2 regions of the Aeromicrobium sp. SORGH_AS_0981 genome follow, and region 2 is predicted to be linked to the other one. Evidence: riboswitches for the same ligand, from Rfam matches in the RefSeq annotation. Region 2 holds a riboswitch; the other holds the start of a gene.
What was found. Region 2 has a riboswitch for thiamine pyrophosphate ahead of thiM (hydroxyethylthiazole kinase). Riboswitches for the same ligand answer to the same signal wherever they lie in the genome.

Region 1: linked by a shared signal. The riboswitch ahead of QE370_RS06170 (ECF transporter S component) and the one ahead of thiM (hydroxyethylthiazole kinase) in region 2 are both predicted to bind thiamine pyrophosphate.

What each region holds. Positions count from the first base shown of each region.
Region 1 covers NZ_JAVIZD010000001.1:1,205,251-1,208,645, reverse strand. The annotation lists gene QE370_RS06175 (ATP-binding cassette domain-containing protein) at 1-1,079, opposite strand, end outside; gene QE370_RS06170 (ECF transporter S component) at 1,166-1,804, opposite strand; TPP riboswitch at 1,794-1,905, opposite strand; gene QE370_RS06165 (Ig-like domain repeat protein) at 2,043-3,395, opposite strand, start outside.
Region 2 covers NZ_JAVIZD010000001.1:3,155,575-3,158,969, forward strand. The annotation lists gene thiD (bifunctional hydroxymethylpyrimidine kinase/phosphomethylpyrimidine kinase) at 1-424, opposite strand, end outside; gene QE370_RS15610 (thiamine phosphate synthase) at 421-1,074, opposite strand; gene thiM (hydroxyethylthiazole kinase) at 1,071-1,862, opposite strand; TPP riboswitch at 1,851-1,944, opposite strand; partial or broken gene ilvC (ketol-acid reductoisomerase) at 2,125-3,152, opposite strand; gene ilvN (acetolactate synthase small subunit) at 3,188-3,395, opposite strand, start outside.

The DNA of each region.
Region 1 (3,395 bases), 2.0 Mb from region 2:
GCCAGCGCACCCAGCCCGACGACGTCGAGCAGGGCGTCGACGTCGACGGTCCGCCCGGTCCGCCCGGCGGTCAGCGCGACCTCCTCGCGCACGGTCGCGGCGACGAACCCGTGCTCGGGGACCTGGGACGACCAGCCGACCTGCGCGGCGAGCTCGCGGCTACGGAGCCGGTGACGCGACGGGGACACCCGCCCCGACGTCGGCTCGAGGAGCCCGCCGAGGGCGGCGAGCAACGTCGACTTGCCGGCACCGCTCGGCCCGGTGACGGCCGTGAGCCGACCCGGGTCCAGCCGGGCGTGCACGCCGTCGAGCGCACGGGTCCGCGTGACGCCGCGCATCGACCGACTGGTCAGGTCGACCACGAGGTCCTGGGCCACGACGGGGGTCGCCGGGTTCGCGGGGGTCACCAGACGCGGGTCGACCTCCAGGGGCGTGGGGGCGGGCAGGCCGGGCATCCAGAGCCCGAGCCGACCCATGGCCTCGACGTGGTCGCGCACGAGCACGTCGGGAGCGACGTCGGCCAGCAGCGTGCCGTCGCGCCCGAGCACCAGCACCCGGTCGACGAGGTCGAGCCACGGACCCATGCGGTGCTCGACGACGAGCAGCGTGGCGCCGCGGGCACCGACGGTCGCGCGCACCGCCTCGCGCACGGAGGCGGCGTGGTCGGGGTCGAGCATCGACGTCGGCTCGTCGAGCAGCAGCACGTCGGGCGCGACGGCCAGCGCGCCGGCGAGCGCCAGGCGTTGCAGCTCACCGCCGGAGAGCGCCGCCGTCGGGTGGTCCCGGCCGTAGGTCAGCCCGACGTCGGCCAGCGCACGGTCGACACGGCTCCAGATCTCCGGGCGGGGCAGGGCGCGGTTCTCCGGGCCGAACGCGACGTCGCGACCGATCCGCTCGGCCACCACCGCGTCGCCGGGCGCCTGGGGCACGAAGCCGACGACCCCACCGACCTGCACCGTGCCGCCAAGGTCGCCCGACAGCGTGGTGCCGAGGGCGCCGACCAGCGCGTGGAGCAGCGTGGACTTCCCCGCGCCGCTCGGCCCGAGGAGCATCACCCGCTCCCCGGGCTCGACGCGCACGTCGAGGCCGGTGACCACCGGCTCGCGACGCCCGAGCGGGCGCCAGGTCAGGCCCTCGACGCGGACCTGACCTGGCTGGAGGTCGCTCAGACCGCGGTCCGCTCGTGCAGCTCGCGACCGGGTCCGAAGGCGTCGAGCACCCCGGCGCGGGCCAGCGCGCGCACCAGCAGCCACCCTCCGGCACCGGCGACGACCGCGCCGGAGAGGGCGAAGAGGCCGAGGTGGATCAGGCGGTCCGTCCCGGAGAACACGCCCTCCCAGTAGGCGAACCACTCGTAGACCGAGCCGAAGGCACCGGCTCCAGCCCCGGCCAGGACGGCGACGCCGAGGGAGAACCGTCGGTACAGGAACAGCGCGAGCACGAGCTCGGCGCCCAGGCCCTGCACCAGGCCCGAGGCGAGGACGCCCAGACCCCACTCGGTGCCGCCGGGGACGAGCGCCGACACCGCGGCGGCGGCGAGCTCGGTCACGAGCGCCGCACCCGGGCGGCGGACGATCAGGCCCCCGACGACGCCGGCGAGGAGCCAGGGCCCGGCCAGCGCGCCGACGGACGGCGGGAAGGAGAAGACCGCCAGGGCACTGATGCCGCCGTAGGCCTTCCCCCAGATCCAGAAGGTGACGCCGAGGGCGACGGCGAGCGTCGCGATCGTGACGAGGTCGACGGTGCGGTACCGGAACGACGACCCCAGGTCGGTGGACGGACGCGTGGATGCAGAACTACTCATCGTGACTCCCTTCGCCGGTGCTAACCGGAGCAGGTTCAAGGGTCTGCGGCTGTTCCGCACTCTCAGCGCCCTCTGCGGGTGGCGCTCCCCTGTCGTTGGTGAGGTCCACCCTAGCGTCCTCGCGTCTCGGGCGGCGCGCCGCGCCAGGGGGTGGACGGTCCCGTCCGGCGGAGCCGCCGGACGGACGACGGGCGCCCGGTCCGTGGTGGACCGGACGCCCGTCGGCGTGCTCAGCGCGTCAGCGGATGCGCACCCCCTTGGTCGCGCTGGTGCTTCCGGTGAAGGAGCCGTCGCCCACGTAGACCGTGCGGACCGACAGCGTGCCCTTCGTCCTCGGCGCCTTGAGCGTGGTCACGACCGTGCCGCCGGACAGCCGCACCGTCTTGGCCCAGGTGAACGACTTGGCGCCGGGCGCCTTGACGTACACCCGCACCGAGCCCGACGGGGCGACGCCCGCCACGGTCGGCGAGACCGTCGCGCGCACCCGGTACGTCGCGCTCCGCCTGACCGACGACGTCGCATTCGTGGCCGTCGTCGTCGCGCGCTTCACGACGGTGACGTCGGCCGTGGCCGTGCCGCTCGCCTCGACCTCGTCGGTGCCGTCGAAGACCGCGCTCACCGTGTGCGAGCCGACCTTCAGGGTGGCCGGGAGCTCGAAGCGTCCCGTGCCCTGGGCGTCGAGCGCGACCGTCACGGGCGTCCCGGCGACGGTGACCGTCACCGTGCCCTCGTCGGCCCCGGCGACCGCCACGGCACCCTTCAGCGGATCACCGAAGGTGCTCTCGGCCGACGCCATGACCAGCGCGATCGTCGAGGCACCCTTGGTGAGGGTGAACGACACCGCACCCGACTGCGACGCCTGCGCGGTCGCCGTCTTCGCGAGCGACGCGACCAGCTCGTGCGAGCCGGCCTTGAAGCCGGGCACCGCGAGGCTGGCCGTACCGGCCTCGACCACCGACGTGCCGAGCACCGTGTCGCCGTCGGCGAAGGTGACGGTGCCGCCGTCGCCGCCCGTGACCGTGGCCGTGAGCGTCACGGGCTGGTTGATCGCCGGGAGCTCCGGGTCGATCGACAGCTCCGTGGACGTCTCGGTCAGCACCTCGAGCGAGCCGGTCGACGTGAGGGCGTAGCCCGCGCCGACCGCCTTGACGGTCGCCTCGCCGATGGCGGCGTCGGCCGGGACGGTCGCGCTGAGCACGGCCGTGCCGGAGGGGTCGGCGATCGCGGTGCCGAGCGTGCTCGAGCCGAGCGAGAACGTGACGCCCTCGCCGGACCGGTAGCCCGACGCGGTCAGCGTGACCGCACCACCCGGGGCGGGCGTGGGGTCGTCGACCGTGACGGCGCCGACCTCGGTCGAGCGAGCCAGCTCCTCGCACGGGTCGCCCTGCGCGCCGACCGGCGGCAGCGCCGTGGCCGAGCCCGTGACGCCGTCGTCCTCACGGACCGTGAGGTAGCCGAACGCCTTGGCGCCCATGACCGCACCGGAGGTGTTGATCGCCGAGACCTTCACCGCGGTGCTCGCCGACGTCGACGCCAGGCTGTCGCCGAGGATCGACCCGGTGACGACCTTGCACGTCTCGCCGGGCGCGAA
Region 2 (3,395 bases):
CCGGCAGGTTCGGGGTCACCAGGGTCGCGCGCGGCACGAGGAGGTCGCGCACGGCTGCCTCGGCGTCCTCCGGGAGCAGCCGGTGGCCTGACGTCGAAACCATCACCGGGTCCACGACGAGCGCGGGCTGGTCGGCGAGGAGCTCGGCGACCAGCCCGACCAGCGCCGGGGAGCCCAGCATGCCGACCTTGACCGCCCGGACGTCGAGGTCCCCAAGCACGGCCTCGAGCTGACCGCGGACGACGTCGAGCGGCACCTCGTGCACGGCGCGGACCCCGGTGGTGTCCTGCACGGTGACGGCGGTGACGACGGACGCCGCGTACACGCCGAGCGCCGTGGCGGTCTTGAGGTCGGCCTGGATCCCGGCTCCACCCGACGGGTCGGAGCCCGCGACCGTGAGCACCACCGGCTCGCGGCCCGTCATGCCGACACGTCCTCGCGCCGGGCGGCCAGCGCGGCGTCGACGACCCGACGCAGCCGGGCAGCGGCAGCGCGCGGGTCAGGGTCGGAGCCCACCGCACGCACCACGGCCACGCCGTCGAGGCCCGCCCGCACGGCTGGGCCGGCCGTCGTCTCGTCGAGGCCACCGATGCCGACGAGCGGCAGCCGTCCGCCGACCCGTTCCGCCACCGAGGCGACGCCGGCCAGGCCGAGTGCTGGTGCCGTGTCGTGCTTGGTCGGGGTGTCGTGGACGGGGCTCACGGCCAGGTACGTGCACGCGGCGAGGGCCGCCGCGTCGTCGAGCTGCCCGAGCGTCTCGACCGACCAGCCGACGACGGCGTCGGGACCGGCGGCAGCCCGCAGCACGGTGGGGTGCGCGTCCGCGAGCCCGCCGTGCACCCCGTCGGCCGCCGGGAGGACGTGGTCGTTCGCGACCACGGGCACCCCCGAGCCGACGAGTGCCTCGCGCAGCAGCCTGACCTGGGCCTCGACCTCGGCCGGCGTGGCCTGCTTGTCACGGACCTGCACGCAGGTGACGCCGCCCTCGACCGCGGGGACGACCACGCGGCGCAGGTCGGCACCGAAGGACGGGTCGGTCACGAGGTAGAGGCGCAGGTCGGGGACGTCGCTCATGCCGGCACCGGACGGACGCGCCCGACGAGCTCGAGCCCGTCGGGGTCGGCCAGCCGGTCGACGAGCGCGACCCGCAGGCTGGCCGGACCCTGCGCGACCGTGGCTGCCGACGTGCCCGCGGCCGCCAGCAGCCCCATGGCTCCCGCAGCGGCCTCGAGCGGGTCCTCGACGACGGCGCAGGCCGCCGCGACGAGGGCGCTCGACGAGCAGCCGAGCGCGGTGATCATGGGCATCCACGGGTGCCCGCCGACCACGTGGAGCGTGCGGTCGCCGTCGGTCACGACGTCGACCTCCCCGCTCACGACGACGACGCACCTGTGCTCGCGGGCGACCAGCACGGCTGCGTCGTGCGCGTCGTGCGACGCGGCGAGGCTGTCGACGCCCCGCGAGCCACCGACGGCGCCGGCGAGGGCGAGCACCTCCCCCGCGTTGCCGCGCACCACGGTGGGCCGCAGCTGCAGGAGGTCGGCGACGAGCTCGCGGCGGTAGGCCGTCGCGCCGACGGCGACGGGGTCGAGCACCCAGGGCGTGGCGTCGGCCTGCGCCCGCCCGGCGGCCAGCCGCATGCCGTCGGCCCACGACGGCGACGGGGTGCCGATGTTGACGCAGACGGCGTCGGCGAGCGCTGCCATGTCGGCGGACTCGTGGGGGTCGTGGACCATCGCGGGCGACGCGCCCGCGGCGGACAGCACGTTGGCTGCCAGGTCCATCGAGACGTAGTTGGTGAGGCACTGCACGAGCGGGCTGCGCTCGCGCAGGGCCGTCGTGACGGCAGGCGTCGGATCCATGTGTCTCCCTCGCGCCGGTGCTAACCGGATCAGGTTCGGCGGGTGTCATCTCAGCCCCTGCGGGGCACCCCGGACACGTCGACCATAGCGAAGGCCCCCGTCCGGTGGACGGGGGCCTTCACAGGGTGGGCGTCAGCGAGCGGCCCCGACGCGGAGCGTCATCGAGCGGCCCCGACGCGGAGCGTCATCGAGCTGCCCCGACGCGGAGCGTCATCGAGCGGCCCCGACGCGGAGCGTCATCGAGCGGCCCCGACGCGGAGCGTCATCGAGCGGCAGAGCCCTCGACGTAGTCGGCGTCCTGCTGCTTCCACGAGAAGTGGGAGCGCAGCACCTTGCCGGTGGCCTCGATCGGGTGCTGGGCCTCCTGCTCGCGCAGGGCGAGGAACTCGGCGGCGCCGTTGTCCTGGTCGTCGATGAACCGCTTGGCGAAGGTGCCGTCCTGGATGTCGGCGAGGACGGCCTGCATGCGCTCCTTGACGGAGGCGTCGACGACGCGGGGGCCGGAGACGTAGTCACCGTACTCGGCCGTGTCGGAGATGCTCCAGCGCTGCTTGGCGATGCCGCGCCCTCCCACATGAGGTCGACGATGAGCTTGAGCTCGTGCAGCACCTCGAAGTACGCGATCTCCGGCTGGTAGCCGGCCTCGGTCAGGGTCTCGAACCCGGCCTGCACGAGGTGCGACATGCCACCGCAGAGCACGGCCTGCTCGCCGAAGAGGTCGGTCTCGGTCTCCTCGGTGAAGGTCGTCTTGATGACGCCGGCGCGGGTGCCGCCGATGGCCTTGGCGTAGGAGAGGGCGAGGTCCCAGGCGCCCTGGGTGGCGTCCTGCTCGACCGCGATGATGTCGGGGATGCCGCGCCCGGCGACGAACTCGCGGCGGACGGTGTGGCCGGGTGCCTTCGGGGCGACGAGGAGCACGTCGACGCCGGCCGGGGGCTTGACGTAGCCGTAGCGGATGTTGAAGCCGTGGCCGAAGACGAGGGCGTCTCCGTCGACGAGGTTGGGCTCGATCGACTCGGCGTACACGTGACGCTGGACCTGGTCGGGGGTCAGCACGACGATGACGTCGGCCTCCTCCACGGCGTCGGCGACGTCGAGGACGCGCAGGCCCTCGGCCTCGGCCTTCTCGCGGCTCTTGGAGCCCGGGGCGAGGCCGATGCGGACGTCGACGCCCGAGTCGCGCAGGTTGAGGGCGTGCGCGTGCCCCTGGCTGCCGTAGCCGATGACGGCCACCTGCTTGCCCTGGATGATGCTGAGGTCTGCGTCGTCGTCGTAGAACAGCTCGGCCACTGGTTTCTCCTGGTGTCGTGGTGTGGGTCGGGGGGTCAGGCGCTGTGGTGCCCCGGCACCGTCCGCAGCGTGCGGTCGGTGATGGAGCGGGCGCCTCGTCCGATCGCGACGCGACCGGACTGGGCGATCTCGCGGATGCCGAACGGCTCGAGCACGTTGAGCATGGCCGTGAGCTTGCCGGAGTCGCCGGTGGCCTCGATGGTGACGGCGTCCGTGGACACGTCGACCACCTTGGCGCGGAAC